DNA from 2 places in the Anaerostipes sp. 494a genome. Region 2 is predicted to be linked to the other one. Evidence: a T-box and tRNA genes for the amino acid it is inferred to sense, from the RefSeq annotation. Region 2 holds a T-box; the other holds one or more tRNA genes.
What was found. The T-box of region 2 lies ahead of aspS (aspartate--tRNA ligase). A T-box ahead of a tRNA ligase gene usually reads a tRNA of that ligase, here a tRNA-Asp.
Positions count from the first base shown of each region.

Region 1: it has a tRNA-Asp gene. The T-box ahead of aspS (aspartate--tRNA ligase) is inferred to sense a tRNA for this amino acid. The anticodon was not compared.

Region 1 is NZ_MJIF01000001.1:2,120,223-2,136,436, reverse strand. It holds gene BHF70_RS10835 (alcohol dehydrogenase catalytic domain-containing protein) at 1-182, opposite strand, end outside; gene BHF70_RS10830 (TIGR00266 family protein) at 348-1,031, opposite strand; gene BHF70_RS10825 (CTP synthase) at 1,062-2,666, opposite strand; gene dhaL (dihydroxyacetone kinase subunit DhaL) at 3,083-3,721, opposite strand; gene BHF70_RS10815 (dihydroxyacetone kinase subunit DhaK) at 3,878-4,876, opposite strand; gene BHF70_RS10810 (sugar phosphate isomerase/epimerase family protein) at 4,890-5,747, opposite strand; gene rpiB (ribose 5-phosphate isomerase B) at 5,760-6,212, opposite strand; gene BHF70_RS10800 (cupin domain-containing protein) at 6,298-7,212, opposite strand; gene BHF70_RS10795 (PTS fructose transporter subunit IIC) at 7,243-8,277, opposite strand; gene BHF70_RS10790 (PTS fructose transporter subunit IIB) at 8,334-8,636, opposite strand; gene BHF70_RS10785 (PTS sugar transporter subunit IIA) at 8,685-9,152, opposite strand; gene BHF70_RS10780 (class II fructose-bisphosphate aldolase) at 9,176-10,054, opposite strand; gene BHF70_RS10775 (BglG family transcription antiterminator) at 10,111-12,066, opposite strand; gene BHF70_RS10770 (C40 family peptidase) at 12,551-13,210, opposite strand; tRNA gene BHF70_RS10765 (tRNA-Arg) at 13,510-13,583, opposite strand; tRNA gene BHF70_RS10760 (tRNA-Leu) at 13,667-13,752, opposite strand; tRNA gene BHF70_RS10755 (tRNA-Val) at 13,780-13,852, opposite strand; tRNA gene BHF70_RS10750 (tRNA-Asp) at 13,884-13,957, opposite strand; tRNA gene BHF70_RS10745 (tRNA-Ile) at 13,986-14,059, opposite strand; tRNA gene BHF70_RS10740 (tRNA-Thr) at 14,065-14,137, opposite strand; tRNA gene BHF70_RS10735 (tRNA-Glu) at 14,175-14,246, opposite strand; tRNA gene BHF70_RS10730 (tRNA-Asn) at 14,301-14,373, opposite strand; rRNA gene BHF70_RS10725 (23S ribosomal RNA) at 14,441-16,214, opposite strand, start outside.
Region 2 is NZ_MJIF01000001.1:1,014,416-1,030,629, reverse strand. It holds gene BHF70_RS05200 (glycogen debranching protein) at 1-2,013, shown strand, start outside; gene BHF70_RS05195 (alanine/glycine:cation symporter family protein) at 2,098-3,483, opposite strand; gene BHF70_RS05190 (tRNA dihydrouridine synthase) at 3,672-4,616, shown strand; gene nox (H2O-forming NADH oxidase) at 4,786-6,123, opposite strand; T-box leader at 6,236-6,472, shown strand; gene aspS (aspartate--tRNA ligase) at 6,605-8,350, shown strand; gene BHF70_RS05175 (TRM11 family SAM-dependent methyltransferase) at 8,481-9,956, opposite strand; gene amrA (AmmeMemoRadiSam system protein A) at 10,122-11,510, shown strand; gene BHF70_RS05165 (GNAT family N-acetyltransferase) at 11,516-12,049, shown strand; gene BHF70_RS12850 (GNAT family N-acetyltransferase) at 12,046-12,885, shown strand; gene BHF70_RS05155 (NAD(P)/FAD-dependent oxidoreductase) at 12,891-14,291, shown strand; gene BHF70_RS05150 (Cof-type HAD-IIB family hydrolase) at 14,314-15,087, opposite strand; gene BHF70_RS05145 (PHP domain-containing protein) at 15,084-15,944, opposite strand; gene BHF70_RS05140 (MarR family winged helix-turn-helix transcriptional regulator) at 16,000-16,214, opposite strand, start outside.

The DNA.
Region 1 (16,214 bases), 1.1 Mb from region 2:
GTATGAATATTTTTGGGAACTCTTAAATGTCTCTGAGCAAGAGTTATTTCTTTCAGTGTAGACATAGCAATCCCATTACAAATAACCTTTAATAAAATTTCATCTTCTTTTATCTCGGGAAGATCAAATTCTTCCAATCGTATATCTTTTACTCCATAAAGACGTACACCTCTTACATTCATTTATATCCCCCTAACAACCATTTTTTTATCATTGTCTATTTTCTTTATTATATCATATTTACTTTTGCATTTCTTTTTTATTATTTAGAACAAAACCATCAGGTCCGCATGGTCCTTCCAAATAAAAAAGAAAGCGTTAATTTTTTACAATTAACGCTTTTCCTCTTACTCTTTTGAATCAGGAAAATAACCTGCAATCCTTCCTGCAAAATCATTGAAATTCATTGTCTGTAAAATAATTTTTCCTGGACCTGTAAGTTTCGTCAAAAACAATCCTTCTCCTCCAAAAAATATATTTTTCACACCTTTTACTCTTTCTATTTCATAAGATACACTTTCTTCAAATGCAACAACGTTTCCTGTATCTACAAGGATTGTCTCACCTGGAGCCAGTTCCTTTGTGATAGCATCTCCATCAATTTCAAGAAATGCTGTTCCTGTTCCGGAAAGTTTTTGAAGAATAAAACCTTCCCCGCCAAAAACACCTGCACTAATCTTTTTTGTAAATACCGTACTGAGCTGGACCGTTTTCTCTGCACATAAAAATGCATCTTTCTGACAAATCAGACTTCCATTTCCCTGAAAATCAACATTCATAATTTTTCCCGGTACAGAAGACGCAAAAGCGATTTTTGCTCCTTCCTTTTGTGCACTGTAAGTAACTACAAATAATGACTCTCCTGCAAATTTTCTTCCAAGTCCCTTTAGCAGTCCGCCTTCCATCTTGGTATCCGCCTTAACAGATGAATCCATCCAGGTCATAGCTCCTGACTGGGTAAACATTGATTCACCCTTCCCAAGTTCCACTTCCACAGCTGGTACTGTACTTCCAATAATTTCATATTTCATAACGTTCTCCTTTCGGGACCAGTTGATGCTTTATTTCTGATGATCTAAAGCAGCCTTAATAAATCCTTTAAATAACGGATGGGCCTTATTTGGTCTGGATTTAAATTCTGGATGAGCCTGTGTTGCCACAAACCAAGGATGAGATGGAATTTCAACCATTTCCACTATTCTTCCATCTGGTGAACATCCTGACAGCATCATTCCATTTGCCTGTAACTCATCACGGTATGCATTATTTACTTCATATCTATGACGATGTCTTTCATGGATTTCCTTTTCTCCATACAGCTGTGCTGCCTTAGAGCCTTCTGCCAGCACACAAGGATAAGAACCTAAACGTAAAGTTCCTCCAAGATTCTTTAATCCATCTTTATCTGGCATAATATGAATCATTGGATGTGTTGTATCCGGATCAAACTCCTGACTGTGTGCATCTTCGTATCCAAGAACATCTCTTGCAAATTCTACAAGAGTCAGCTGCATTCCAAGACAAATTCCAAGATAAGGAATCTTATGTTCTCTTGCATATTTAATAGCACAGATCATACCTTCAATTCCACGGTCTCCAAATCCTCCTGGAACAAGTATTCCATGAACTCCTCCAAGCATCTCATCCACATTGTATGAACTTACTCTTTCAGAGTCCACCCAGCGTATATTCACATCTGCAGAATTGGCAACTCCTGCATGTTCCAAAGATTCAACAACACTGATATAAGCATCATGAAGAGATACATATTTTCCTACCAGCGCAATCTCTACTTTATGTTTTGGATTCTTCCAGTTATCAATCATCTGTTTCCAGTCATCCAGATCCGGTTCCGGACATGGCATATTCAGACATGTACATACTTCCTGTGCCAGATGTTCTTTCTCCATCATCAATGGTACTTCATAGAGAACTTCTGCATCCAGATTCTGAATAACACGGTCTCTATCTACATTACAGAACTGTGCAATCTTTCTTTTAATTCCGTCATCCAGAGGATAATCAGAACGACATACAAGAATATCCGGCTGGATTCCCATTCCCTGAAGATCTTTTACACTTGCCTGTGTTGGTTTTGTTTTTAATTCTCCTGAACTCTTCAGATATGGAATCAGAGTCACGTGAATTAAAATACAGTTTTCATGTCCAACTTCATGCTGGAACTGTCTTAAAGCTTCCAGAAATGGCTGACTTTCAATATCTCCTACTGTACCGCCAATCTCGATAATGGCAACTTCCTGACGGCTGGTATCATCGCTTCTGTAAAAACGGCTTTTAATTTCATTGGTTACATGTGGAATGACCTGTACTGTATTTCCGCCATAATCTCCACGACGTTCTTTTGATAAAATACTCCAGTAAACCTTACCTGTGGTAACATTTGACTTCTTGTTCAGGCCCTCGTCGATGAATCTTTCGTAATGTCCAAGATCCAGGTCAGTTTCTGCCCCATCATCTGTTACAAATACTTCTCCGTGCTGAATTGGATTCATTGTTCCTGGATCAATATTGATATATGGGTCAAACTTCTGGCTTGTCACATGATAGCCTCTTGCTTTCAGTAATCGTCCCAGAGAAGCAGCTGTGATTCCTTTTCCTAATCCGGATACCACTCCACCGGTAACAAATACATATTTTACTGGCATGATATTTTTTCCTCCTATATGTGAATTATTCTTTATAAATCTTCTAACTAAAGTATTATGATAACATATTCTTTCTTATTTGTCATTTACTGATTGAGAAAAAAATGAAAGTGCTCATACAGCTGCTAAATAGATAGAGGATAGTATGAATGATTGATGATGATTTTAAGAAATTCGGGGGTATGTATGGCTGAAATGCCAAAAGGAACCAAGATCTTAAAATAAGGGGATCTGTCAAAAAACTTATGTGCTACTATATAAGCACTTTCTACTGATAAGTTATCATATTATATTTTCCTTGTCAACCCATTAATGTAAATATTTGTAATTTTGTATAATATAAAACAGGAGCCAGATTTTCGTGACTCCTGTTTTACTGAATTGTATGAATATAATATATAGAGGTTAAATTGATATTATAGTAATTCTTTTGCTGCGGTTCCTATGGTTGTGATAATGAAATAGCAACTTGTTGCTCCTGCATCCAAAACTCCTCTGGAACGTTCTCCAAGACGGCTTGCACGTCCGATCTTTGCTACAAGATCTTTTGTTGACTGCCATCCTTTTTCTGCTGCAGCATTCATTTCGTCCAGACATTCAGCAAATTCTTTTCCTGCTTCTTTGGCTGCTACAAAAGCTTCTTTGGCTGGAACTAAAGTATCTAACAAAGATTTATCTCCAACCTGTGCAGGGCTGATATCCTGAATTCCTTCTACTGCACCTGTAATCATCTCTGCAAATACATCTGCATCAATATCTTCTGCATCTTCACATGCCATTGACATTTCATCAAATAACATTCCGTAAAGAGGTCCCATTGATCCACCAATATCCTCCAGAAGAGTAGCACCAAGGATAGATAGACCTTCTGATAAATTATAAGTCTGTCCTTCCAGTTTCTTTTCACACATGGTGAATCCTTTGTTCATATTGATACCATGATCTCCATCACCAATTTTTCCATCGATTTCACTTAAGTAATCTCTCTGTTCCTGGATTGTTTTGATTAATTTATCCACAACTACACCTGCATCTGCATTTTTAAAACTTGACATATTCCTTCTCCTTCCAAAGTCTCTTTCGTTACTGACTTTATTTTATCACAGTATATTTTTTTCCCCAAACAGTTTTAGGTTCAAATATGGCACAAATAATTGTGCCATATTTTACCTTGAGAATGTCTTCTCTATATTTATGAAAGAATTATCATTTTAAAACTGCTTTAATCCTGCAGAATTAGCCGGCATATCTATGCATTCTTTTAGCTCATCATCTAACTTCATGACTGTCAAGGTAACCCCCATCATCTCAAGCGATGTAAAATAATTTCCTACATATGAACGATGTACTTTAATTCCCTTTTCTGACAAAACTTCTTCAACTCTGTCATATACAATATACTGTTCCATCACTGGTGTTGCACCCAGTCCAGATAACAGTACAACTACTTCATCTCCACTTTCAAATGGGAGATCCGGAATAATAATATCCAGCATTTCATCTGCAATTTCACTGGCAGTCTTTAATGGCTGTACATTAATTCCTGGTTCACCATGATGTCCGATTCCAACTTCCATGGTTCCGTCTTCGATCTGGAAATTTGGATGACCTACTGCCGGAATTGTGCATGGTGCTGTACCAATTCCAACAGAACGTGTATTGTCAATTGCTTTTTGTGCTACCGCAATAACCTCATCAAGACTTCCTCCCATGGCTGCTTTGGCGCCGCCGACTTTCCACATAAGGACTTCTCCGGCAACACCTCTTCTTTTTTCGATTTCATCTTTTGGTGCAGAAGCACAATCATCATTGGCAACAACTGTTTTTACTTCAATTCCCAGTTTCTTTGCCTTACGCATTGCCATTTTTACATTCATATTATCTCCTGCATAATTTCCATACAGGCAGGCAACACCTTTTCCAGAATCTGCTTCTTTCATTGCATCTAAAAATGCCTTTGCAGTTGGTGAAGAAAAAATTTCTCCTACTGCTACTGCATCACAGAGATTTTCTCCAATATATCCTATAAAAGCCGGTTTGTGTCCAGATCCTCCTCCGGTTACGATTCCAACTTTTCCTTCTACCGGTGCATTTTTATATTTAATAACTCTTTCATTTTCTGTTGTTGATACAATATCTTTATGAGTTTTTACAAACCCTTTTAACATATCTTCAACAACATAATCAGGATTATTTACAATTCGATTCATGACCTGTTTCCTCCTATAAAGCATCTGCAATTGCTTTCAGATTTTTCAATCCTTCAATTGCCAGCTCTTCTCCTGTATCTGCAAAATTTCTCCAGATTGCACAGTTTCCTGCTAATTCTTCAAAGCTTGGATCAAATGACTCAATAACCAGAGGTCCTTCGTATCCAATTTCTTTTAATGCAAGGAAGAATTCTTTAAATGGAACCAGACCGGTTCCTGGAATTCCACGGTCATTTTCATTTACATGAACATATCCGAGATATTCTTTTCCACATTCTTTTACTGCTCCTGCAAAGCTCTTTTCCTCACGAATCATATGGAAGCAGTCAAGATGTACTTTCATATTGTCAACTCCCACGTCTTTACAAAATTGAACAGCATCTGCTGCAATATTCAGAAAATGTGTTTCAAACCGGTTAACACATTCTACACAAATGTTCACTGTTCCTGTTTCCTTTGCATATCGGGCAACCTGACGCATACATTCAACGCCCCATTCCCATTCCTGGTATGTTCTAGGTTTCTTTGTTATATATCCCCATCCGGCATAATTTACTCCACCAAGAATAGGAGCTCCTAATTCATTACAGATATCTACACATTTTTTCATAGCTGAAACTGCTGCCTGACGGATTTCAGCATCTGGAGAAATCGGATTTGTTTCCAATGTTAATGTTGTGGTACATACACAATCTATTCCTACTCTTTCCAATTCAGCTTTTACTGCTTTTGTTGGAAAAGTATATGGATTAGCGATTGCAAAATCAATAACTTCAAATCCAAGTTCTTTTGCTTTTGGGATAATCCAAAGATGCTCTTCTTTGAAATTTTCAGCCCAGATAAATGTATCTACTCCAAATTTAAAATACATACCTATATCCTCCTATTTTCCACAAAACTGGTTTTCATAGTGCATGATACGTTCAACTTTTTCTGTAGACGGTCCATCTTTAAAAGTAAGCCCCATCCAGATATCCAGTAAATATAAAGCCAGCTGTGGTGCAATAACTCTTGCGCCCATACACATAACATTTCCATTGTTGCTTAAGATAGATCTTTCTGTTGAAAATGGATCATGGCAGACTGCTGCACGTATTCCCGGAACTTTATTTGCTGTCATGGCCATTCCAATTCCCGTTCCGCATACAAGAATCCCACGATCACAAGTCCCGTCTGTTACTTTTTCACAGGTTCTCACTGCAACATCCGGATATAATTCAACTTCTCCTTCTCCTACACCATTATCAATAACTTCATGTCCTGTTTCCTGAAGTCTCTTTTTAATAGTTTCTTTTAACTCATAAGCTGCTTCATCACATCCTAATGATATTTTCATAATGATCTCCTTCTAAACTGTATAACAGTTCTGTTTCTGATTATTAATACAGGATGATAGGGTTTCCCTATCATCCTGATTTTTCTTACAGTTCTGTAATGGCAAATACTACTTTAACTGGTTTATTTTCAAAATTCACTAACTGATATTTTGTTCCTGCTGGAAGGAAGAATGTATCTTCTGGTTCCAGAACAAAGCTTTCCTGAGCATCTACCAGATTTACTGTTACAGGGCCATCAACACAATATAATGCACCATCTCCTGCATGAACATCTGGATCTGAACATCTTGGTCCATAACCACCTGCTGGAAGAATCATTTCTCCAAAATGTCCATAATCATTACTTGTAATGAATCTTAACATCATTGGATGAGTTGTTCCATGTACATTATTCAGTTTTTCAAAATCACGTACTGCATATACAGCACCTGTTTTTCTTGCTTCTTCAGGATCTACTGGCCAATGTCCAATATCATCCGTACATCCCTGTCTGGAGATATCTTTTATAGCTCCTCGCATATCAGGCAGGTTTTCATTATTTGGTCCTTTGTAGAATTTAGTTTCTTCTTCAGTTGGAATTACTGCTGGAGGAATGGATTCACTCCATGCTTTTGGTGTAATGAAATAAAGAATTCTGGCTTTTTCGTCAGAGAAGTTATGGCAGCAATGCCATGCACCTTCTGGCATGAATAAACCTTCTCCTGTCTGCAGATAAGCGAACTGTCCATTACCACTTCTCTGAAGTACAGGTCCATTTAAGATATAATAGGATTCATCTCCAGGATGGATATCAAGCGGTGCAAATACTCCTCCTGGTCCTAATTCGTAAATTCCTAACATGAAAGTATCGGTTGTAATCATCGTAAATGTATTATCTGATGTAAATGCATTATCCGGTGGATACAATGCTGTAGAATAATCTTGTTTACGGATTAACATCGGTTTTTTCTTGTCCGGTTCAAAAGGGAATCTTCCCATAATATCAAATAATTTTGCCATTTTTATTTCTCCTGTCCTTTTTTATAAACTCTATTTTTCTTCTTCCGGTTTTGTAACCAATACGATCAGTGCTGCAGAAATTGCACCTGCAATAATCAATGTAATGAAGAATGGTACTACTTTATTCATAGCAAATACTACGAATACACCACCATGAGGTGCTCTGATGGTAATTCCCCATAAATAAGAGATTACTGCTCCAACTGCAGAACCAACCATGTAACATGGAATATATTTCAGATTTTTAGCTGCATATGGAATTGCAAACTCTGTGATCATACATAATGCTCCTGCGAAGCATCCTGGAATACCATCTCTGTCTTCCTGTGTAAATTTCTTAGGTGCAACTAACATAGCAAATGCCATTGCTAATGGAGGTGCACAGCAAGCAACAAAGTTTGCAGCCATTGGTGCAAAGTTTCCTGTTTCCATACATGCCAATGCAAATGCATACGCAACCTTATTACATGGACCACCCATGTCAAATGCAAGCATACATCCTTGCACAATACCAAGAAGTACCAGGTTTCCTGTTCCAAGACCATCCAGCATTTTTGTTAACCATTGTGTCAATGCTCCTAAAGGCCCACCAATTACATAATGCATCAATAAACAGATTACTGCACATCCAATAACCGGAATAATTAATGTAGGAAGAAGTGATCTTAAAGCGTTTGGTAATGGAATCTTCTTTAACCAGTTTACAAGATATCCTGCCAGGATTCCTGCGATCAAAGCACCGATAAATCCGGAACCATATCCCATTCCCCACGGATCCGTTGCCATCCAGCCTCCGAACATACCAACACAGATACCTGGTTTATCAGCAATTGAATATGCTACATACGCTCCCAGAATTGGTACCATAAATGTACCTAATCCGATTTTACCAATCCAGAAAATAGTAGATGCAAAATTTCTTCCCGGTTCTACTGTATTCGGGATATTATATCCTCCTAACAAAAATCCTAATGCTACCAGGATACCTCCGGCTACTACGAATGGTAGCATGTACGATACACCTGTTAAAAACGCTTCTTTGATATCATCAATAACATCTCTCATTTATCTTTCCGTCCTTTCACAAATATTTTTCATTTTCCTCAATTTTTGAATTTTTACTATTCCATTCCGCTAAAAATAATGTTTGGGTCCTTAATTACGTCATGTGGTTTTGTCTGAAAGATTTTGTCTTTGTAAGGTTCGAAGCGTTCTGCCTTTGTAATACCAACGTCATTGGCAAAAACGATCAAATCTGCTTCTTTGATCTCACGGGTCTTTAGCTTGTCCTCAATTCCTAAAGCTCCCTGTTTTTCAACTTTGCACTCGTGTCCCCTCTCTTTACATACTTTCATAATGGCTTCCGCTGCCATGTAGGTATGTGCGATACCGGTTGCACAAGATGTGATTGCTACTACTTTCATAAGTTTTCACCTCCCGTTTTCTTTTTCTGGCATGTAATAACATACCGATTACATATTGCTTATGCCATGAATCAGATCTTCATAGCTTTCTGCCGTTCCAAGAAGTTCTAAAAACTCTTCGTGTGCTAACATCCCTGCTAATGTTGCAAGAACTCTTAAATGGTAATCATTGGCTTGATTGTCAGAAATAGCCAATACAAAGATGTATTTGACCTCGCCCGACTCCCCTGCAGACTCATAGATGAAAGGTTCTTTACATCTACAGAATCCAATTCCTGGTTTTATAACTTCTTTACATTTTCCATGGGGAATTGCAACAAAGTTTCCCATATATGTCGGACCAAGTGTTTCTCTGTATTCAAGTGCTTCTTTGTATGCTTTTGCATCTGATACAAAGCCTGCTTCTTCAAATTTGCGAGTCATTGCATCAAACATATCATCTTTGTCTTTAAAAGGCTCACAATCAAGAATTACCATTTCATCAAGCAACACTTCTGCTAAATTCACGCTGCCCATGAAATACCTCCCTGATTTACTTTTTATTTTCCATTTTTAAATGCACTGATTACGTCTTTTGCATAACCTTTCATGAATTCATATGCTGCTTCCTGTAATTCATGATATGCGATCTTTCCTTCTGTTTCTGCTACTTTATCTGCAACAAATTTTGTTGTTGCCTTTGCCATATAAGAATAATAATTAATCTTTGAACATCCTGCACTGATAGCATTCTGAACCTGGTCAAATTCTACCCCTGAAGCCCCATGCATAACAACGCGGCATGTATCAGGAATAGCTGCACGTAATGCTTTTACCCTGTCAATATCCAATACTGGAGGTTCTGCATAGATTCCATGCATTGTTCCAAAACATACAGCTAATGCATCACATCCTGTTTCTTCAGCAAATACTTTTGCCTCTTCAGGTTCTGTAAAAAATTCTTTGATATCTTCATTTGTCAGTACTCTGCTTTCAGCATCTTCATGTGTATCTTCTTCTGTAGATGCCATTACACCTAATTCGGCTTCTACTGTTATTCCCGCTGCATGCGCAAACTGAACAAATTTCTTAACTTTCTCCAGATTTTCTTCAAAAGGAAGTGCACTGCAATCATACATGATGGATGGGAAACCTATTTTAACCGCTCTCATAACAAATTCATAATCACTACCATGATCCAGATGTACACAGACAGGAACTCTTGCTTCTTTTGCATATTTCAACATAACCGGCCCAATTCTCTCGATTGGAATCAATGTATCATGTACCTGTGCGTGGTCAATGATAATCGGTGTGTTCAATTCTTCTGCTGCTCCGATAACCGCACGAACTGTTTCCTCATTTGGTGTGTTGATACAAGGAATTCCATATCCTTCTTTTTCAGCGATTTCCAAGATTTCTTTCATGTTTACTAACATTTTGACATCCTCCTGTTAAATATAGTTAATATTTTTATAATCTCTTTTTGAAATAACTATCTGAGTTCTTTTATCAGTATTTCATAGATTTCTTTTGGTTCTTTTGCCCCTATGATTTTTTCTATTGCTTTCTTATTGTCTATAAGACTATATAGAAACTTAAATAATTCTACAATTTCCTCTGAGTTTTCAAAATTAATCGCAATAAAAAATACAAGCTTAACTTTCGATGTATTTGACCATTGTACCGGATATTTCATTTTCAGTAATACTATTCCACTTTCCGCTACATGTTCCTTATACACATGGGCCATGGCAATCTGATTTCCTATGGTGGTAGGCCGTCTTTCCTCAAGTTCAAAAACTTTTTCCGTCACATCTTCCTCCAGACATCCTTCCTGACACAATAATTTACTTGCCTCGGCAATAGTTTCTTTTTTTGTTGCTGTCATTACGTCCGTTAATATCAGTTCTTTGCGAAATGTTTTACGAACCGTGTTAAATAACTGCTGTTTTTGCTCTGTCCTCGTATAAACATCCATATAGTTTATGATTTTATTCAAATCCATCTGCGTCACATGTTTTGTTATTTCTATTGCATTACTTTGCTTTTCTTTCAAAGGTACTGTTGAAATTACCAGCTTCCCCTGGGTATTTTCCGGTTTATAATCATTAATATGAACCGTTTTTACAATTTCGAGATTATCTATCTCATTTTCAATCTTCATCACATCATATTTTGCCGTATAAATATCTGTTGCTGTTACTAAAATACCTTGTTTTTCACTTCGACTGTCAATCGATGCCTGATGGATCAAAAGAGTAATCCATGCAATTTCATCCTGCGTCAAAACAAAACCAATGTTATTTTCCAGATAAAAAGCATACGTAAGACATACTGCATAAATACTTTGAAGATTTTGCTGAATATCTTTATGTAAGTCGTCCCATTCAACTAGCATATAATCATGTTTTACTTTGACTTTCATCAGAAAAGTAGCAATCTGCTTCTCCAGTTCCCGGCGCTTTATTGTATTTTCTTTCTGCATTACATTAAGAACAATAGAAACATAATCGTTTACCAGATCCATCAGTTCATCGTCCTGTATATCTGCCTGAACCTGACATGTCCGTGCAACATATAGCTTGGCAGCCAGAAACTGATATTCCAGTTCCATTTTTTGTTCATCCGGAAAAAATCGGTCTAAAATATCTTTTGCCGCTTTCATATAAGCTGAATCCAATTGTGTCATTGTCCGATTTTCTGAGTTGGTTACCTTTTTGCCTTCCAGAATACGTCTTTTTGCAAGCAGCAAATATTCAGTAATTCTACAAAATGCAATATCCACAAAAACCACTTTCAATTCTTTTTCTACCTCAGCAAGACAACTTTGCGTCTGCATAATATCTTCTTTTGAGTAGTAATCAGAAAAGAATGTAAAAGCTCTTTTGCTGATCCGGTAATCCAAGTTTTCTGGTAAATCGTCAATATAAGCATGTTTCCAGTATTTTGTATTTTGTGTATCTACAATTGCTTGTCTTATATCGAATTCACGGCCAACAATTTTAATTCCCTGATTTTTTCTTTTTGACAACTCTAAATGAAATTGTTTCAAATATTCTTTTACAGAATCCAGATCTTTCTGAATTATTTTCCTGCTGACACATAACTCTTCTGCAAAAAGCTGTATAGTATAGTTGGCTGGAAAATTAAACAAAATATCTAAAATATAATTTTTCCGGTAGAAAAAAGATTCCGGATTACTATTTGCGTATGAATCAAGTTCTTCCAATATTTTTTCACGCTGCTCATCTGTAGCTACAAGGCAGATTCCCTTCCTTGGTACACATAACAATTTTGCACCAAATGCTTCTACCCCATCTCCTATTTCGCTTAATGAATGTTTGATGGAACTTACAGATACTCCTGTCATTTCTGACAATTCATCTGTGGAATAGAATCCATACATATCAACCATAGACCGGATGACTTTTTCCTGTAAGTTATTCATGACAGGCCTCCTCAATGAATAAAACTTTCTGTAGCAGTTGTATGTTCTAACTACTTTATGTCTATATTATAAATGATTTTTGTCGAATTTGTACACAGCTCATAAAATCCGTTTTTGTACTGAAATTAATACAATTAGTGCAAAAAAATGATTAATTTGCCCTTACATTTTTTAATTTTACCTTTTGTATATATCAATAAATTTAAATAACAAACATTACATAAAAAGTCTTTTCCAGTGAAATTATCTAAGAACAAAGCGGACAAGTCCGCTATCAACTCCCTGTATCCCTCAATCATGAGGGACTTGCTCCTCTTTGCGTGCCGATGTGCAGCAGTTTTAACTGCTTTCCTTTGCACATCGTGCACATCCACGCGGAGCGTTTTTTATTACATAGGAAATTCCCCTGAATTTCCTATGTAATAAAAAAGGGATTACAAAATAATTATTTTGTGATCCCTTTGATTTCTATATAATATTTAAATTAATTTACAATTCTTCTAACACAAACAATTCTACGATAATTTGCTCTTGGAGAAATTTTAATTCCTGTTTTTCTTGAACTTGCATGGACAATACGACCGTTTCCAATATAAATTGCTACATGTCCATCATAACAGATAATATCCCCTGGCTGTTTACTACTATAAGAAACTTTTCTTCCTGCTTTTCTAAGCTCATAAGATGTTCTTGGAAGATTATATCCAAAACAACGATAAATAGATCCAACAAATCCTGAACAGTCAGCTCCATAATTAAGATTTGTTCCTCCATATACATATGGATTTCCAACAAATCGCTGAGCGAAGCTTGCAACTTTCTGTCCTTTCTGATATGAAGTACCTGTTAATGCAGGAGCATTTGTATTAATGTAAACATATTTCTTTAAAACATAACCTGTTCTATTTCCAACTTTTACCTTACGCCAGCTTCCGCTTGTACCGTATACTGTAACAGGTGTTCCAATCTCCAGTCTTCTAATAACTCTGGATTTCTTAGACTTTCCGGTTCTTAATTTACACCAATGACGAAAAATCTTTCCGCTATATCCAGAAGCTGCTTTCACTTCCTTCTGTGGTGCTGTTCCTACACCTGCTGTTAATATAAATAAAAATACGACTACTAATACTGTAATCTTTTTCATTGTCGATTTCATTATCTTCCCTTTCAATTAAATGTTACGCTTGTATTACATTTCTATAGAATTTTACCACAAAGTGAAATAAATGTAAAGTTTTTGTCGTATTGTTCTGATTTTTATAATGTAGGAAGATTTATCTTATGATGCAAGATAAAATAGCTATATAATACAATCATAGAAGAAAGCGGAAAATCCCGCTTCAACTCCCTTTGCACATCTGCGCGGAGCGTTTTTTATTACATAGGAAATTCAAAGGAATTTCCTATGTAATAAAAAAAGGACTTACTTATGTAAGTCCTTACCGTGGGCGAGAAGATTCGAACTCCCGGCCTTCTGGTCCGTAGCCAGACGCTCTATCCAGCTGAGCTACGCCCACATTTGTTGTCTTAGACAACATTAGATATTATACTATATCTAATTATAAATGTCAATGTATTTATTAAATACTTTTAACATTCATGCCGCAGACCGGAATCGAACCGGTACTCGATTTAACTCGAACAGGATTTTAAGTCCTGCGCGTCTGCCAGTTCCGCCACTGCGGCATATATGCAGCATTTTCTGCATATAAATGGGACCAACAGGGCTCGAACCTGTGACCCCTTGCTTGTAAGGCAAGTGCTCTCCCAGCTGAGCTATGATCCCACAAATAACATACTATTTTTTAAATAGTAAACGACCCGGATGGGAATCGAACCCACGACCTCCGCCGTGACAGGGCGGCGCTCTAACCGGCTGAGCCACCGGGCCAAAATAGTTATATTATTAAAAATTTCAATGGACCCTCGGGGACTCGAACCCCGGACCGATCGGTTATGAGCCGATTGCTCTAACCAACTGAGCTAAAGGTCCTTTGAAGCCGTTGACCGGACTTGAACCGGTAACCTGCTGATTACAAATCAGCTGCTCTGCCAATTGAGCCACAACGGCACACATGAGACTATACTCATTACATGCTGAAAAGCAATGACTCCAACGGGATTTGAACCCGTGTTACCGCCGTGAAAGGGCGGTGTCTTAACCACTTGACCATGGAGCCTTTTTTCTGACCGCTTCACGGCCTTCTTTTCCTGATACCTCCCGGTATCTTGACCTCCCCGAGCCGGGCTCGAACCAGCGACAGCACGGTTAACAGCCGTGTGCTCTACCAACTGAGCTATCGAGGATCATCAGGCTTGTGCCTTCAAAACATCATACAAGATCTCTTGCAAGTCATCCCTCACTCTGCCTTCTCTGGTTAAAGCCTCGACCGATTAGTAACAGTCAGCTCCATGTATTGCTACACTTCCACCTCTGCCCTATCAACCTCGTAGTCTTCAAGGGGTCTTACTACCTTATGGTATGGGAAATCTTATCTTTAGGGGGGCTTCACGCTTAGATGCCTTCAGCGTTTATCCCTTCCAGACTTGGCTACTCTGCCATGCACTTGGCAGTACAACAGATACACCAGCGGTCCGTCCATCCCGGTCCTCTCGTACTAAGGACAGCTCCTATCAAATTTCCTCCGCCTGCGCCGGATAGGGACCGAACTGTCTCACGACGTTCTGAACCCAGCTCGCGTACCGCTTTAATGGGCGAACAGCCCAACCCTTGGAACCTGCTACAGCTCCAGGATGCGATGAGCCGACATCGAGGTGCCAAACCACTCCGTCGATGTGAACTCTTGGGAGTGATAAGCCTGTTATCCCCAGGGTAGCTTTTATCCGTTGAGCGATGGCAATCCCACGTTATACCACCGGATCACTAAGTCCTACTTTCGTACCTGCTCCACCCGTCGGTGTCACAGTCAAGCTCCCTTCTGCCTTTGCACTCTTCGAATGGTTTCCGACCATTCTGAGGGAACCTTTGAGCGCCTCCGATACCCTTTCGGAGGCGACCGCCCCAGTCAAACTCCCCACCTGACATTGTCCCCCGGCCGGATCACGGCCGATGGTTAGAAATCCAACATGATAAGAGTGGTATCCCAACAGCGACTCCATAAGGACTGACGTCCTTACTTCTCAGTCTCCCACCTATCCTGTACATATCATGCCGAATCCCAGTATCAAGCTGGAGTAAAGCTCCATGGGGTCTTTCCGTCCTGGCGCAGGTAACCAGCATCTTCACTGGTATTTCAATTTCACCGGGTGTGTTGTTGAGACAGTGCCCAAATCATTACGCCTTTCGTGCGGGTCGGAACTTACCCGACAAGGAATTTCGCTACCTTAGGACCGTTATAGTTACGGCCGCCGTTTACTGGGGCTTAAGTTCAAAGCTTCGCTTGCGCTAACCTCTCCCCTTAACCTTCCAGCACCGGGCAGGCGTCAGCCCATATACTTCACCTTTCGGTTTTGCATAGACCTGTGTTTTTGCTAAACAGTTGCTTGGGCCATTTCTCTGCGGCCACTCTCATGGCACTCCTTCTCCCGAAGTTACGGAGTCATTTTGCCGAGTTCCTTAACAACACTTCTCCCGTCGGCCTTAGGATTCTCTCCTCATCCACCTGTGTCGGTTTACGGTACGGGCACATATGAAACAATAGCGGCTTTTCTCGACAGCCAGGGGCCTGGACTTCCCTACTTATGTTCGGTACGCATCACGTCTTCAGATCATCAGGCGGATTTGCCAGCCTGACTCCTACCTCGCTTGCTCCGGGCTCTCCATTCCCGGATTCCATTCCCTGTCTGTGTCCCCACAGTTCTGTCCATATGTGGTACAGGAATCTCAACCTGTTATCCATCGACTACGTCTTTCGACCTCGCCTTAGGTCCCGACTTACCCAGAGCAGATCAGCTTTACTCTGGAAACCTTAGATATTCGGCCTGAAGGATTCTCACCTTCATCTCGCTACTCATTCCGGCATTCTCTCTTCCATGAAGTCCACCACTCCTTTCGGTATGGCTTCATCCCTCATGCAATGCTCCTCTACCAATGCATTCGCATTCCCAAGCTTCGGTGTCGTGTTTCAGCCCCGGACATTTTCGGCGCAGGGACTCTCGACTAGTGAGCTATTACGCACTCTTTCAAT
Region 2 (16,214 bases):
GGGGTAAATTTTACCATTCATACTCATGGGGGGACAGCATGTGAACTGCTGTTATTTCATAAAGGACATGAGGAACCGTTTGCAGTTCTGCCATTTCCGGAAGAATATAAGATTGGTGATGTGTATTCTATGCTGATATATGGTCTAAATATAGAGGAATTTGAATATGCATACAGAATCGATGGACCTAATTGCCCGGAGAAAGGATTACTGTTTGATAAAGATAATATTTTGCTGGATCCATATGCCAGAGCAGTAACCGGGCGTCATGAATGGGGAGAAAAATTAAAGGGTGCCTATCATGCAAGAGTCGTTAAAGATACATTTGACTGGGGAGATATGCCTCAGTCTTCCAGAAAAATGAGTGATCTGATCATATATGAATTGCATGTGAGAGGATTTACCAGGCACGAATCGTCTGGTGTTGATGATTCACATAAGGGTACTTTTGCAGGTCTCAAGGAAAAAATTCCATATTTAAAAGAATTGGGAATCAATGCGGTGGAATTACTGCCGATTTTTGAATTTGATGAGACAATGAATGAAAGAGACTATAATGGTCAAAACCTGTTAGATTACTGGGGATATAATACGGTAAGTTTTTTTGCGCCAAATAAGAATTATGCGGCGAAAGATGAATCCAATCGTGAGGGAAGGGAATTAAAAGAATTGATCAAGGCCCTTCATGACAATGGCATAGAAGTTATTTTGGATGTGGTATTTAATCATACTGCGGAAGGAAATGAGCAAGGAACCAATTTCTGTTTTAAAGGTCTGGACAATAATATTTATTATATGTTGACACCGGATGGAAACTATTATAACTTCAGCGGATGTGGAAATACACTGAATTGTAATCATCCAATCGTTCAGCAATTGATTCTGGAATCTCTCAGATACTGGACTGTCAGTTACAGAATTGATGGTTTCCGCTTTGACCTTGCAAGTATCCTTGGAAGAAATGAAGACGGAATGCCGATGAATAACCCTCCACTGTTAAGAAGTCTCGCAAATGATCCAATATTAAGTAATGTAAAACTGATTGCGGAAGCATGGGATGCAGGTGGAATGTATCAGGTAGGAAATTTTCCGGCAAGTAAGCGATGGGCAGAGTGGAATGGAAGATACAGAGATGCTTTAAGATCCTTTTTAAAGGGAGACAGTTGGGCATCATGGGAGGCTGCATGGAGTATCTGTGGTTCAGGAGATTTATATGGAGGATATACTCCATATAATCATAAAATGTATGCCGGATATAACTCCTGTGTCAATTTCCTGACATGTCATGACGGATTTACTTTATATGATCTGTATTCTTATAATATGAAACATAATGAGAGTAATGGATGGAATAATACAGATGGAGCTGATGATAACCGAAGCTGGAACTGTGGTATTGAAGGTGACACGGATAACCAGGATGTGTTGAACCTTCGTTTCCGGATGATAAGAAATGCCTGTGCTGTTTTAATGTGCAGCAGAGGTACACCAATGTTTCTGGCAGGTGATGAATTTGCTAATACCCAGTACGGTAATAATAATGGATATTGTCAGGATAATGAAGTTTCATGGATTGACTGGTCATATCTGGAAAAAAACAAAGATTTATTTGAATTCTTTAAGTTTATGATAGATTTTCGAAAGAAACACAGAATCATAAGAGAAAAGCTTCCAAATGCCGTTTGCGGGATGGATCCAATGCATGCACATGACCTGAATGCAGAGAAAGCATTTCTACCAAATGATGCAAAAACTGTTTCTGTCAGTTTTGCAGGATATGATAAAGAAAAAGGACATGATGATCTGATATATATTTCTGTGAATTCTGACTGGAATGATGCAGTGATTACGCTACCGCAGCTGCACGGGAACGGAGAATGGTATTTAAGTGTTAATACCTACGGTGATGAAAAAGGAAAATATTTTTATAAAGAAGGAGAAGAAGTAAGAATTGACAGGGAGTTTATTCTACGTCCACGTTCAGTGGCAGTGTTTACTGGAAGACCATATTAAACTGTCATATGATACTATCCTAAATTAAAAAATGGTAATAAGAAAAACGGATGCTTTCTATTTGGAAGAACATCCGTTTAATTATTATTCGTTTTTAAAATATTCTTTTACCAGTTTTACAACTGTTCCTGATAAAAGGAACAGGGCAATTAAGTTTGGAATAGACATTAATCCGTTAAATGTTTCTGCGATACTCCAAAGAAGCCCAAGGTCTACGGTTGCACCAAGAATGGCAACAAGAGAGTAGACAACCATGAATGGTTTAATTACTTTGGAGGAAAATAGAAACTCAATGCATCGGGCTCCATATAATCCCCAGCCTATAATGGTGGAGAAGGCAAAACAGCATAAAGCAATGGCAGTAAAAATAGAAACCCAGTTTCCATAAGTGGAAGTAAATCCAAGGATAGTCAGTTCTGCACCTGCAGCAGTTCCATAATGAACAGGTATTCCGCTACACAAAATAACCAGTGCAGTCAAGGTACAAATAAGAATCGTATCTGTGAATACTTCAAATATTCCAAAGAATCCTTGTTTTACAGGATTTTTTGTATCAGCACATGCGTGTGCGATAGATCCGGTACCAAGACCTGCTTCATTTGAAAAAATTCCTCTGGCAACACCTTTTTTCAAACTAAGGAAAAAGCTTCCTACGACGCCTCCGGTTACCGCACCAGGATTAAAAGCTCCGTAAATAATAGATGAAAAAACAGAAGGAATGTTGGAGATATTTATAATGATAACGCCTAAAGCCAGCAGGATATAAATAATTGCCATAAAAGGAACCAGTTTTTCTGTAACTTTTCCGATTCTCTTGACTCCGCCCAGAAGAACAAGAGCAACCAAAACGGCAATGATAATTCCCAAAATCAGATTACAAAGATTAAGAGAGTCCTGACGGATCATATGAAAATTAAGTAAAGCAGAATTTATGGCTGTTGTGATGGTATTAACCTGTGTGGCATTTCCGGTACCAAAAACAGTTAAAACTCCGAAAACAGAAAAGAGGACGGCCAGCCAGTGCCAATGCTTTTCCAAACCATTTTTTATATAGTACATTGGTCCGCCTACAAGATCGCCCTCAGCATTGCGTTCTCTGTAGTGGACAGCCAGTGTTACTTCAGCAAATTTAGTACACATTCCAAGAAAAGCGGAAATCCACATCCAGAAAACGGCTCCGGGGCCACCAATGGCAATTGCTCCTGCGACACCGGCAATATTTCCTGTTCCTACAGTTGCAGCAAGAGCTGTGCAAACTGCCTGGAACGGTGTCATAGAACCTTCGGAAGCTTCTTTTTTCCTAAAAACCCTGCCAATGGTTGTTTTGATCGCATAGGGAAATTTTCGGATTTGCAAAAAATGTGTGCGGATACTTAAATATAATCCGACTCCAATAATGCAGATCATGGCAGGGACACCCCAGATAAAGTTATTTATGGCTGCATTTAGTGATTCAATTGTATCTAACATATGACATAAAACCCTTTCGTTTTTTTTTGTATACAATGTCCGCTTGTGACAAACATATATGTTAAATCATATCATAGAATGAAAAAAATGTACAGAAACAGGAATTTATGCAACCAACGAAATGTTGCTGACAAAAGGTACTATTTTATGATACAATATGCTTTTATTAAAAGGAGATTAAGAAACCGATGGATTTTTATTTTGCACCTATGGAAGGAATTACGATTTTTTTGTACCGGAATGCATATGAAGAATTTTTTGGAGAAATTGATAAATATTTTACACCTTTTATCATGCCTAATGGAAAGAGAATTTTTAAGACAAGAGAATTAAATGATGTTCTACCGGAAAATAATGAGGGAATCCATCTGGTTCCTCAGATTTTAACGCGAAAATCTGAAGAATTTATTAAAACTGCAAGAGAATTAAAAGTTATGGGATATGAAGAGGCAAATCTTAATCTGGGGTGTCCTTCTAAAACAGTGGTTTCCAAAGGAAAAGGATCAGGTTTTTTAAAAGAGCCAGAAGATCTGGATGTTTTTTTATCAGAGATATTTGATTCATTGGATATGAAAATTTCTATAAAGACAAGAATAGGATTAAATGGACCAGAAGAATTTGAGGAGTTGCTGGAGATATACAACAGATATCCTTTGGAAGAACTGATTATTCATCCTCGCATTCAAAAAGAATACTATCAGGGAAAACCGCATCTGGATATCTTTGAGAGGGCATGGAAAGATAGTGTAAATTCTGTCTGTTACAATGGGGATATTGTTACGGTTGAGGATTATGAAACCATAACACAGCGTTTTCCAAAAATTGATAAGGTGATGATAGGAAGAGGATTACTGCATAATCCTGCATTGATTCATCAGATAAAATACAAACAGGAATTACAAAAGCAGGACCTGAAAATGCTCCATGATCGTATATATGAAGCATATCAGGGTTATGTGTCAGGAGATAAAAATGTTTTGTTTAAAATGAAAGATTTCTGGTCTAATCCTGTTAAACTGTTTAAGAATCACGAGAAACATGCCAAAAAAATTCGAAAGGCACAAAAACTTAAGGATTATGAAAATGCAGTGAAAGCATTATTTGAAGAAGATTTTATATCAGATGAGGGATGACTCCCGCCTCTGTAGGCGGTGAGCAACAATTATGTATCAGTGGCGGGTTTCAATCCCCCATCTGATATACGCTCCGCGAGGATGCGCAGGAATTCGGATTGGAAGTATGTCTGCTATGCAGACCCGAATTCCGCGCCAAGACTCGCGAGCGAGTCTTGAAGATGGAAACCTATAAAGCTTTTAGAGCAGCCATTGTAATATAGTTATATGGCTGATTAAAATGTGGAAGGAAAAATAAATCAAATAGTTTTAACTGATCAATAGTAACCTGTTCCTGAATGGCAAGGGAAAACATATGGATTGCCATGGAAATATCATATTCTGAGCAAAGCTGGGCACCTAAAATTACCCGGCTTTTTCTTTCGTAGACAATACGTATCATGACTTTGGAATTATTTTTCTTCATAAATAAGGCTTTCTGGTAATCTTCAAAGTCTGTGGATGCGGCATTAAATCCAAGCTGCAGGGCCTTTTTTAAGGTAAGGCCGGTACTGACCATTTTTAAATCCCATATACTGATGCCATTGGAGCCTTGAACACCAGGTGATTCCATAGGTGTGCCGCAGGCATTGTGAGCAGCAATGATTCCTGAACGTACTGCGTTTGTGGCAAGGGCAATATAGTCGGTTCGTCTGGATGCATTATTGTATACAGTAGAACAGTCACCGACAGCATACACATCTTTTATGCTGGTCTCCTGACGACTGTTTACTAAATATGCACCATTGGAAAATTGCTGGATGATGCTATTTCCAAGTTTTGTATTTGGGCGGAAACCAGTGCAGAAAATCACCATATCTGCCGGATAAGAGGAATGATTTGTTTTCACACTCTCAACTTTCTTTTCTCCTTCCAGACATTGGACACTTTCATTAAAAATAAGACGGATTCCGTGATGTTTAAGATTTTCTTCCATTTTTTGAGTAAAAGGGCGGTCAAAATAGCTGGTCAGGCATCCGTCGGCAGAATCAATTAATGTAACTTCCTTTCCATTTCGCTGAAATGCTTCTGCAAGTTCAACTCCAATGTATCCTGCTCCGATTACAGTTATCTTCTCGATAGAATGATTGTTTAGTTTTTCTATGACATCCTGTGCATTTTGATATAATTTTACAAATTGTACATTTTCCAAATTCACCCCTTTGATGGGAAGTGAAACAGGAGCAGAACCTGTGGCAAGAATTAATTTGTCATAAATCTGTTCATAGTAATTTCCGGAAAGACTTTTTGCTTTTACTGTTTTTTGATTAAAGTCAATGGATGTAACTTTAGTATTCATATGAATAGAAGCTCCTTTGCTTTCTAAAAGCTCTTTGCTGGAATAGAATAATTCATCAGGACCGGAAATCTGCCCTCCAATCCAAAGAGCCATACCACAGCCAAGAAAGCTTATATTGGAATTTGCATCAAATGCAGTAACTTCTATATCTTTATAATTGTCAAGAATTGTATTTAATGCAGCAGTACCGGCATGATTGGCACCGACTACAATGATTTTTTGTGACATAAGTAAAACCTCCTGCTTGTTTTTCAAGAGTATTCCACAAAATGGGAAAAACATTCAGAAATAAAAATAAAAAACCAATTGACAAATATTATTTTACTCCATTATAATGATTCAATAGGCGATGACGGAGAAAAGTAACATAAATTATCGTTCCCAGTGAGCAGGAGATAGTGAGAACCCTGCAAAGTGAATTTATGCGAAGAACACTTCAGAGCATCGATCTGAACCCGGATACAAAAGTGTCAACGGCAGTAGGTGAGACGTAAGCTTGGCGTTAACAGGCACACAAGAGAGACTGGTAAGACAGTAAATCAGGTGGTACCGCGGACTATACAGGTTCGTCCTGAAATATTTTCAGGACGGGCCTTTTTTCATTGGGAAAGAACTTGTTATGCTAAAGCGTAAGAGTCTTTCTGTGAAACCAGAATGCCTCGCCTGAATATGAATACAAGAACAAAAACCATAGAGAAGGAGATTGAAAATGTCAGACATGTATCGCACAAAGACAATGGATCAGATTTCTGAAAATGATATCGGATCTGAATTAAAGATTGCCGGCTGGGTGGAAAATATTCGTGACCATGGTGGCGTATCTTTTATTGATTTACGTGATATGTATGGAGTCATGCAGGTGGTTTTAAGAGATACAAGCCTCTTACATGACATCAGAAAAGAAGAATGTTTATCTGTGGAAGGTGTAATAGAGCACCGAGATGAGGAAACATACAATCCTAAGATTCCTACAGGAACCATTGAATTGGAAGCACATAAAATTGATATTTTAGGAAAGGTTTATACAGATCTTCCGTTTGAAATTGCGACATCTAAGGAAATCAGAGAAGATGTTCGTTTAAAATATCGTTATCTGGATATGAGAAACAAAAAGGTAAAAGATAATATTCTGTTCCGTTCCAAAGTGATTCGTTTCTTAAGAGAAAAGATGGAAGAACTTGGATTTGTGGAAATTCAGACACCAATTCTTTGTGCATCTTCTCCAGAGGGTGCTCGTGACTATGTGGTTCCATCAAGAAAATACAAAGGAAAATTCTATGCACTTCCTCAGGCACCACAGCAGTATAAGCAGCTTCTGATGGTATCTGGAATTGATAAATATTATCAGGTTGCACCATGCTTCCGTGATGAGGATGCCCGTGCAGACCGTTCTCCAGGAGAATTTTATCAGCTGGATTATGAAATGAGTTTTGCAACTCAGGAAGATGTATTTCAAGTTGGAGAAGAAGTACTGACTGCAGCATTTAAAGAATTTGCACCAGAAGGATTTGAAATTACAGAAGCACCATATCCGATTATCAGTTATAAACAGGCTATGCTGGAATATGGTACAGATAAACCAGATCTTAGAAATCCATTAAAGATCGTAGATGTTACAGAATTTTTCCAGAGATGTACTTTTAAGCCATTCCATGGTCAGACAGTTCGTGCCATCAATGTACACGCTAAACTGTCAAAGGGACAGCATGAGAAACTTCTGAAATTTGCTCAATCCATCGGTATGGGTGGTCTGGGATATTTAGAAGTGAAAGAAGAAATGAAGTACAAAGGACCAATCGATAAATTTATTCCAGATGATATGAAAATGGAACTGGCACAAATGGCAGGATTGGCAGAAGGCGATACTATTTTCTTCATTGCTGCACCTGAAAAAGCAGCATGTATTTTTGCAGGACAGATTCGTGATGAATTAGGAAAACGTCTGGATTTAATTGAAAAGAATGCTTATCGTTTCTGTTACATCAATGATTTCCCAATGTATGAAATTGATGAAGAAACAGGAAAACTTGGATTTACACATAATCCATTTTCAATGCCACAGGGTGGGCTGGAAGCATTAAATACAAAGAATCCACTGGATATTCTGGCTTATCAGTATGATATTGTATGTAACGGTGTTGAATTATCATCTGGAGCAGTTCGTAACCATGATATGGAAATCATGGAAAAAGCATTTGAAATTGCAGGATATGATAAAGAGACATTAAAAGATAAATTTGGAGCATTGTACAATGCATTCCAGTTTGGTGCACCACCTCATGCAGGAATGGCACCAGGAATCGATCGAATGATTATGCTGCTTCGTAACGAAGAAAATATTCGTGAAGTTATTGCATTTCCAATGAGCGGAACCGCACAGGATCTTATGTGTGGAGCCCCAAGTGAAATCACAGAACAGCAGTTAAGAGAAGTACACATTAAAGTAAGAGACTAAATACTACAAACCCACTTCTAAGCAACGGCTTCGGACCTTACAGTCCTGCAGATTGATTGCTTATGAAGTGGGTTTTTCGTTTAATATAGATGACGATAAATAGGAAGGCACCAGCCCCAAAATAATGTCCTTATCTGAGGATTATCAGCCATGTTTCCGGTTTTTCCGTTATCTTATACTGTTTGATGATCTGAAAATTACATTTTGTGCAGAGTTTTTTTACATATTCGTGATTTCTGGTATACATAATGATGGTTCCTTCTGGGCGCAGGAGTCGTTTTGCCATTGGAAAGAAATTTTTATAGATTTCGTAAATGTCGTTTTCACTTTTTTGTCCGGTTGCGTAAGGCATTTCTGTGAAGATTTCATCAAATGGATATTCATGGGCGAATGCAAAACAGTCTTTGTTGACATAATGAATGATCTGATCTGCCAGATTAGTATTGATAATGGCTTTTTCAATTGCTTCTGGAGAATGGTCAATTCCATAGGAAGTATTTCCTTTAATAACTTTCTGACGTTCGATCAGCATTGTGCCAACTCCGCAAAACGGATCCAGGATCTGGGCATCAGGCTTCATATAATCTTTCGCAAGCTGTACAAGAAGTGCTGCATTTACAGGTTTAATGCTTGTTGGAATATATTCTTTCCTGTAATCAAATCTATGATCATCTATGGTATATAATTTTAAAAATAAATAATAGTTTCCATCTTTTCTTTCAATCAGGCGGATTTCAAATTCATAATTTGAAGTAGAATTTATCAGTTTACGATGACTGTATTTTTCAATGGATGAAGCAATTTTCTGAGTAAAAATACTGCGATCCTTTAATGCCATTTTATTTTTTACGCCAAGACGAAAATAAAATGGGAAAGAACCATCATGGGATTTGAATAAAAAATCCAATAAACTGGAGGAAGCAATAGTTTTTCCAAGAACTTCAGGTTCTGGACCACATGATATCATGCCTGGTATCTGAAATAATAGTTCGTTCCAGGTACGGATATTCAATAAGTGCCGGATATTTTTTGTGGAAATACGGACTCCCAGTCTGGATGTTGAAGTTTCAGAGGTATTCATTTGTTTCTCTGTGATTTCAGGAAACAGTGAATTTGTACGAAACAGGCAGTGGAACGTATTTTTTCCGTCACGGAAAGAGTGAATCTGATCTTCGTTGGCAGAAAGAATCAGATCTGTTAGTGCATGAAGTTCCTTTTCCATATGTTTTTTATTTTCAGAGGTTGTTTCTGTTTCAGAAAGAGCTTGCAGATGCTCCTTTAATTGTGGAAGAAAAGGTGTAATATCCATATGCTGCATGGCACGGAGATAGGCTTCCTTAACAAATAAGGTCTTTTCTTTTTCGTAAGCCTGGAATAAGTTGTCTGCATAACTGGACAGATTAAGGTCACCAATCAGCAAGGCCGCATTTTTACGTGTTTTGGCATCATCATTTTGTAGAAAATGAGAAAGATCCAGACCATCTTTCAAAAGCCAGGATATGACCATTTCCTTGTTTGTGGAATCTTTTATTTCCTGACGTAACTGACTTAAGGTCTTACGTACTTCTATTTCATTTTTTAATCTTCGACATAAATTATAAATCATAGATAAATCCTTTCACTTTATAGACATAATATCTTATTAGGAGTATACCTTATTGAACCAGGTGCGTCCAGTCTGAAAGATTTGTCTGCTTTTTTTTCTCTGAGGTTTATGATACGATAAAAATAGAAATATAAATAGAAAATGATGAGAAAGGTTGGATGATATATGGCAATTGTAGGAGCATTTATGGTTCCGCATCCTCCATTGATTATACCTGAGGTTGGATGTGGAGAGCAGCAGAAAATAAGCGATACTGTGGCAGCATATAAAAAAGTAGCTGGGAAAATTGCAGCTTTAAAGCCTGAAACTATTGTGATTGCGACACCTCATTCTGTTATGTATGGTGATTATTTTCATATTTCACCAGGAACCGGTGCAGATGGGGATTTTGGACAGTTTCGTGCACCAGATGTGAAAATACATGTGGATTATGATGTTCCTTTTGTGCAGGAATTAAGCCTTGAGGCAGATGAACATGATTTTATGGCAGGAACACTGGGAGAGCGAGACAGAAGGCTGGATCATGCATTTATGATACCGCTGTACTTTATTAATCAGATATACAGTGGCTATAAAACTGTGAGAATTGGATTATCAGGATTATCCTTTGCAGAGCACTATCAGCTAGGTGAATATATAAAAGAAACAGCATTACGTTTGGGACGACGAACAGTGGTAATTGCCAGTGGAGATTTATCTCATAGATTAAAGGAAGACGGACCATATGGATTTGCAGAAGAGGGACCGGTTTATGATCAGAAAATCATGAAAATTATGGGAATGGCAGATTTTGGTGAACTGTTCGGGTTATCAGAAGAATTTTGTCAGAAAGCTGGGGAGTGCGGACAGAGAGCATTTTTGATTATGGCAGGTGCATTGGACCAGACAGCTGTGGATACAGAAAAATTATCCTATGAAGGACCGTTTGGTGTCGGATATGGAATCTGTGCATACCGTCCAAATGGTGACGATACAAACCGGAATTTCCGGGAAAAGTATATGGAATGTCAGCGGGAAAGACTGGAGAAACAAAAGCAGGAAGAGGATGAATTTGTTAAACTGGCAAGGAAATCTCTGGAAGAATATATGACTGGAAGAACACTTATTTCTGTTCCGGAAGGACTGCCAGATGAAATGATGGATCATAAAGCAGGAGTTTTTGTATCTTTAAAGAAAAACGGAAGACTGAGGGGCTGTATTGGAACCATTTGTTCTACAACTGATTCTATTGCGGAAGAAATCATACAAAATGCAGTGAGTGCAGGATACAAAGATCCAAGATTTCCAGAAGTTAGAGCGGATGAACTAAGTCAGATTGAATATAGTGTAGATGTTCTTGGAGAACCAGAGGAAATCACATCGAAAGAACAGCTGGATGTGAAGAAATATGGATTAATCTTAACAAAAGGTGTAAAACGAGGGTTACTGCTTCCAAACCTGGAAGGTATTGATACCATTGAACAGCAGATAGAGGTAACCAGACAAAAAGCAGGAATTGCAGAAGATGATGAAAATGTAAAAATGGAGCGATTTGAAGTCATAAGGCATAGGTGATTGTAATGATGGACATAAATATTACAGTGGCAGAAATGGAGGATCTGGATGAAATCATGGAGATGATGACTACTGCCAGAGATACAGTGGAGAACCCAGATTGGTTTGTGGAAGATAACAGGGAATATGTAAAAAGGCATTTAGGAGAAAATGGGATAACTTTAAAAGCCTGTGGACAAAATAAGATTATGGGTTTTCTCATTGTGGATATACCAGGTGAAGACGAGGAAAATCTGGGATTTGATCTAGGCTTTTCTAAAAAGGAAAGAGAATTAACAGTATTGATGGAGTCAGCTATTGTAAGACCTGAAGCAAGAGGAATGGGACTTCAAAGGAAATTACTTTATGAGGCAGAAAAGTGGCTTGAAGGAAGAATATACCGGTATGCTCTGGCAACAGTTCACCCGGAAAACCGCTACAGCAGAGGAAATCTGCTTGCTATGGGATATGAAGAAGCTATGGAAAAATTAAAATACGGAGGTCTTCCAAGAATTATCATGAGGAAACAGTTATTTGGGAAAGGAAGTGAAAATCAATGAAATTGAAAATACTGGAGAATGAGTTTGCTATATGCAAAATCAGGGACATAAATGAGATTGATTTTTCAGATGAATATTGTTTTATCGGGAAGACAGATGAAGAATTATCATTGGTTTGTTCAATAGATTGTTTACCAAATGACTGTCTGGAGTGTGACAAAGGCTGGAAGGGATTTCGAATAGAAGGAAAGCTGGATTTTTCACTGGTTGGAATATTGTCACAGATAACAGGAATTCTTGCAGAAGCACAAATTGGCATTTATGCAGTATCCACCTATAATACAGATTATATCTTTACCAAAGAAGAGCATTTTCAGAGGGCTTTGGAAATGCTAAAGTTATATGGATATAGTATAAATACAACCAAACCCGTTATTATCAGAGATACTTCTGCAGGGAACAGATCAACAGCATTAATTGAAAACCTCTTAAAAATATGGGAGAAATCTGTATGGGCAACCCATGCATTTTTATCAAAGGAGGATATCAGGGAATTAAAACCTTTCGTTTTAACCAGTCTGGAAGAAATTCCAAGACTATATATTCTGACAGACTCAAACGGAGTTAGCTTAGGATTTGCTGGAATGAAAGAAAATAAACTGGAAATGCTGTTTCTTGATCCAGATTGGAGAGGCTGTGGATATGGAAGACAGATGATGGAGTATCTGTTTTCCAATGATCACCTGACATTTGTTGATGTTAATGAACAAAATCCACTGGCAGCAGGTTTTTATCGCCATATGGGATTTGAAGAATACGACTGTAATGAATATGATGGACAGGGAAAAGAACGTCCGATTATAAAAATGAAAATTCAGGAAGATAAGACGAGGTGATTCTTATGCAGAAAAAATATGATGTTATTTTAATTGGAGCAGGTCCTTCTGCTATATTTTGTGCTTATGAATTGGTGAAAAACCGTCCGGGAATTAAAATCCTGATGATTGAAAAAGGAAGAAGAATTGAACAGAGAAAATGTCCGAAACGAGATACAAAAGTGTGCGTCAGCTGTAAACCTTGTTCCATAACAACAGGATTTGCAGGAGCAGGAGCGTTTTCTGATGGGAAATTATCATTATCGCCAGATGTAGGAGGAAATCTTCCGGAAATACTGGGATACGACAAAACCGTTGAACTTTTGAAAGAGTCTGATGATATCTATTTGAAATTTGGTGCAGATACAAAAGTATATGGAATTGATGAAGAGGAAGAAATAGCTAGAATACGAAAAAAAGCCATTCGGGCAAATCTTAAGCTGATTGAATGTCCAATCCGTCATCTGGGAACAGAAGAGGGGTATAAGATTTATTCCCGACTTCAGCATCATTTGCAGGAACAGGGCGTTGAAATGGAATTTAATACAATGGTGCGGGATATCATGATTGAAGAGGGACAGGCAAAAGCTGTTATTACAGATCAGGATGAGATATATTATGCCAACGAAATCGTTGCCGCTGTTGGACGAGAAGGTTCTGAATGGTTAAGTGATATCTGCAGAAAATATAATATTGAAACTCAGGTAGGAACAGTTGACGTAGGTGTTCGTGTTGAAGTTCGGGATGAAATTATGGAGGAACTAAACAGAAGCCTTTACGAAGCAAAGCTTGTGTACTACACACCGACATTTGATGATAAAGTCAGGGTATTTTGCAGTAATCCGTCAGGTGAAGTGGCAACAGAGTATTATGAAAATGGACTTGCAGTTGTAAATGGACATGCATATAAGGCAGAATCCTATAAGACGAAAAATACCAATTTTGCTTTGCTGGTTTCTAAAAATTTTACCAAGCCGTTTAAAGAACCGATTCAGTATGGAAAACATATTGCCCAGTTGTCTAATATGCTATGTGATGGAAAAATTCTTGTGCAGCGTTTTGGAGATTTTGTAAGAGGAAGAAGAACGACAGAAGAGCGGTTGGTTCGAAATAATATAACTCCAACTTTGAAAGATGCAGTACCAGGGGATTTATCACTGGTTTTTCCGTATCGAATTATGAAAGATATTGAAGAAATGATATATGCACTGGATCAGGTTACTCCGGGAATGGCCAGTGATGAAACATTGCTTTATGGAGTAGAAGTTAAATTTTACTCCAATAAAATTTTGGTGAATGACGATTTTGAAACAAATATTCAAGGATTACGGGCTATTGGTGATGGGGCTTCAGTCACGAGAGGACTGCAACAGGCATCTGCCAATGGTTTAAGTGTAGCTAAGAGCATTTTGAAAAAGATGAATTAAAAAAGAGGCCTGTGCCTCTTTTTTAAATAAGTTTAAAATATTTACAAGCAAGATAAATACCATCTTGATCAACAGGTGTTGTGATATATTTGCTGACAGACTTTGCCTCCTTGGAACCTTGTCCTAAACAAATGGAAAGATCTGCGTTTTCAAGCATTTCCAGATCGTTGTTGGAATCTCCAAAAGCAATATAGGACGAATAACCATAGTAATCCATCAATTCAGAAATTCCAGAGTATTTGTTTGCACCGACTTTCACAATATCTGCATAGGCAGACTGTCCGGGAAAAACATCGATTCCATCAATGGAAAAATATTCTTTGTAATCATATCCTTTTGGAGCATAGACCATCAATCCGTAAATATCCTGGTCGTTATATGTTCCCAAAGGAGGAATGGTTTGGTTCAGAAAACGCTGGGTCTCTTCCACATATTCCAATTGGTCATTCAGAAGATAAAAATTATGTTCTTCTTCAAAAAGTAAATTAAAGTTGTTTTGTTGTGTAACCTGGATACATTGTTCAATGGACTTTGAAGTCATTGCATGAAGGGAAACAGGTTCCTTTTTGTTGTTGTAAACAGCAAGTCCGTTACAGCAGATATATCCATCCCAGGAAATTGTTGAGAAAAATTTCGGATTTTCCGGGTGGAAAAGAGGACGTCCTGTAGCAATACAGATGAGATGATCACGTTTTTGTAATTCTTCCAGTGTGGTTAAAGTGCTGTCAGGTATCTGACCTGTTGCAGGGTCTACTAAAGTTCCATCTACATCAAAAAAAATAAGTTTCTTTGTCATGATTTCCTCTTTTCATAAAATGCTTTATTGGCTTTTTTTCCAGCATCGATTAATCGTTCCAGTTCTTCTTCAGGACAGAGGAAAGATCCTAAAGGATACGGTGTTTTTGTGTAGAGACCGTGGAAATCTGTTCCTCCAGTCATAAACAAATCATGTTCCTTACATAAAGCACGAATCTGATCCATTGTTTTTTTATCATTTCTTGGGTGATTGATTTCTATACCGTCAATCATATTTTCTTCTATCATCATTTCCATCAGCATTGGATTTTTGTATTGACCGGGATGTGCCAGTACTACAACACCTCCGCAGGATCGGATTAATTCAACGGCTTCTTTGGCGTCCATATATTTATTAGGAAATTTGTAAGGACTTCCAGAATGGAATAGTTCGTTGTGCAATTCACCAATGGGAGTTGCTGTGTATCCCATCAGAGATAAAACCTGCATAATATGAGTATAATATATACCGGTACTTTGTCTAGATGCTTCGTAGAGCTGGTCCATTGTGACAGGGTATTTGTCCATCAGAGCTTTGTAGGAACGTGTAACTGAATCAGAAAATGCGGATAAATCTTTGTTCAAATGTTTTTGAAGACGTTTTGTGTCTACTGGATAATAGCAAAGAAGATGGACATTAATAGATGTTTCTTTGTGATTGGCAGGTATTTCCACTGCAGGAATTGTATGTAAATCAAGTTCTTTTCCAAGCTCTATGGCAACAGGAATAGAATGTGTAGATGAATGATCCGCAATGGCAATATAATCCAGACCAATTCGTTTTGCATAGCGAAGCAGTGAATCCAGATCCATGGCTCCATCAGACAGGACAGTGTGACAATGTAAATCAGCTTTCATATGAATCCTCCAATAACTTTTTTGAATTAAGCTAAGTATAGCATAAAATTACAGCTTATTCGAGTTTTCTTAAAACTTTCAAAAGGTTTGATAGAGACTCGCGGAGTATTTCAAGGTCTTCTTCTGAGAGAGAATTTAATTTATTGGCAAGGAAATCTTTGATTAGTCCTTTTTCCTGTTTTATGACGTCATAGCCTTGGTCTGTAAGACGAATGTAAACTTTTTTACGGTTGGATTCATTGTGAAAACGGGCTACATACCCTTGTTTTA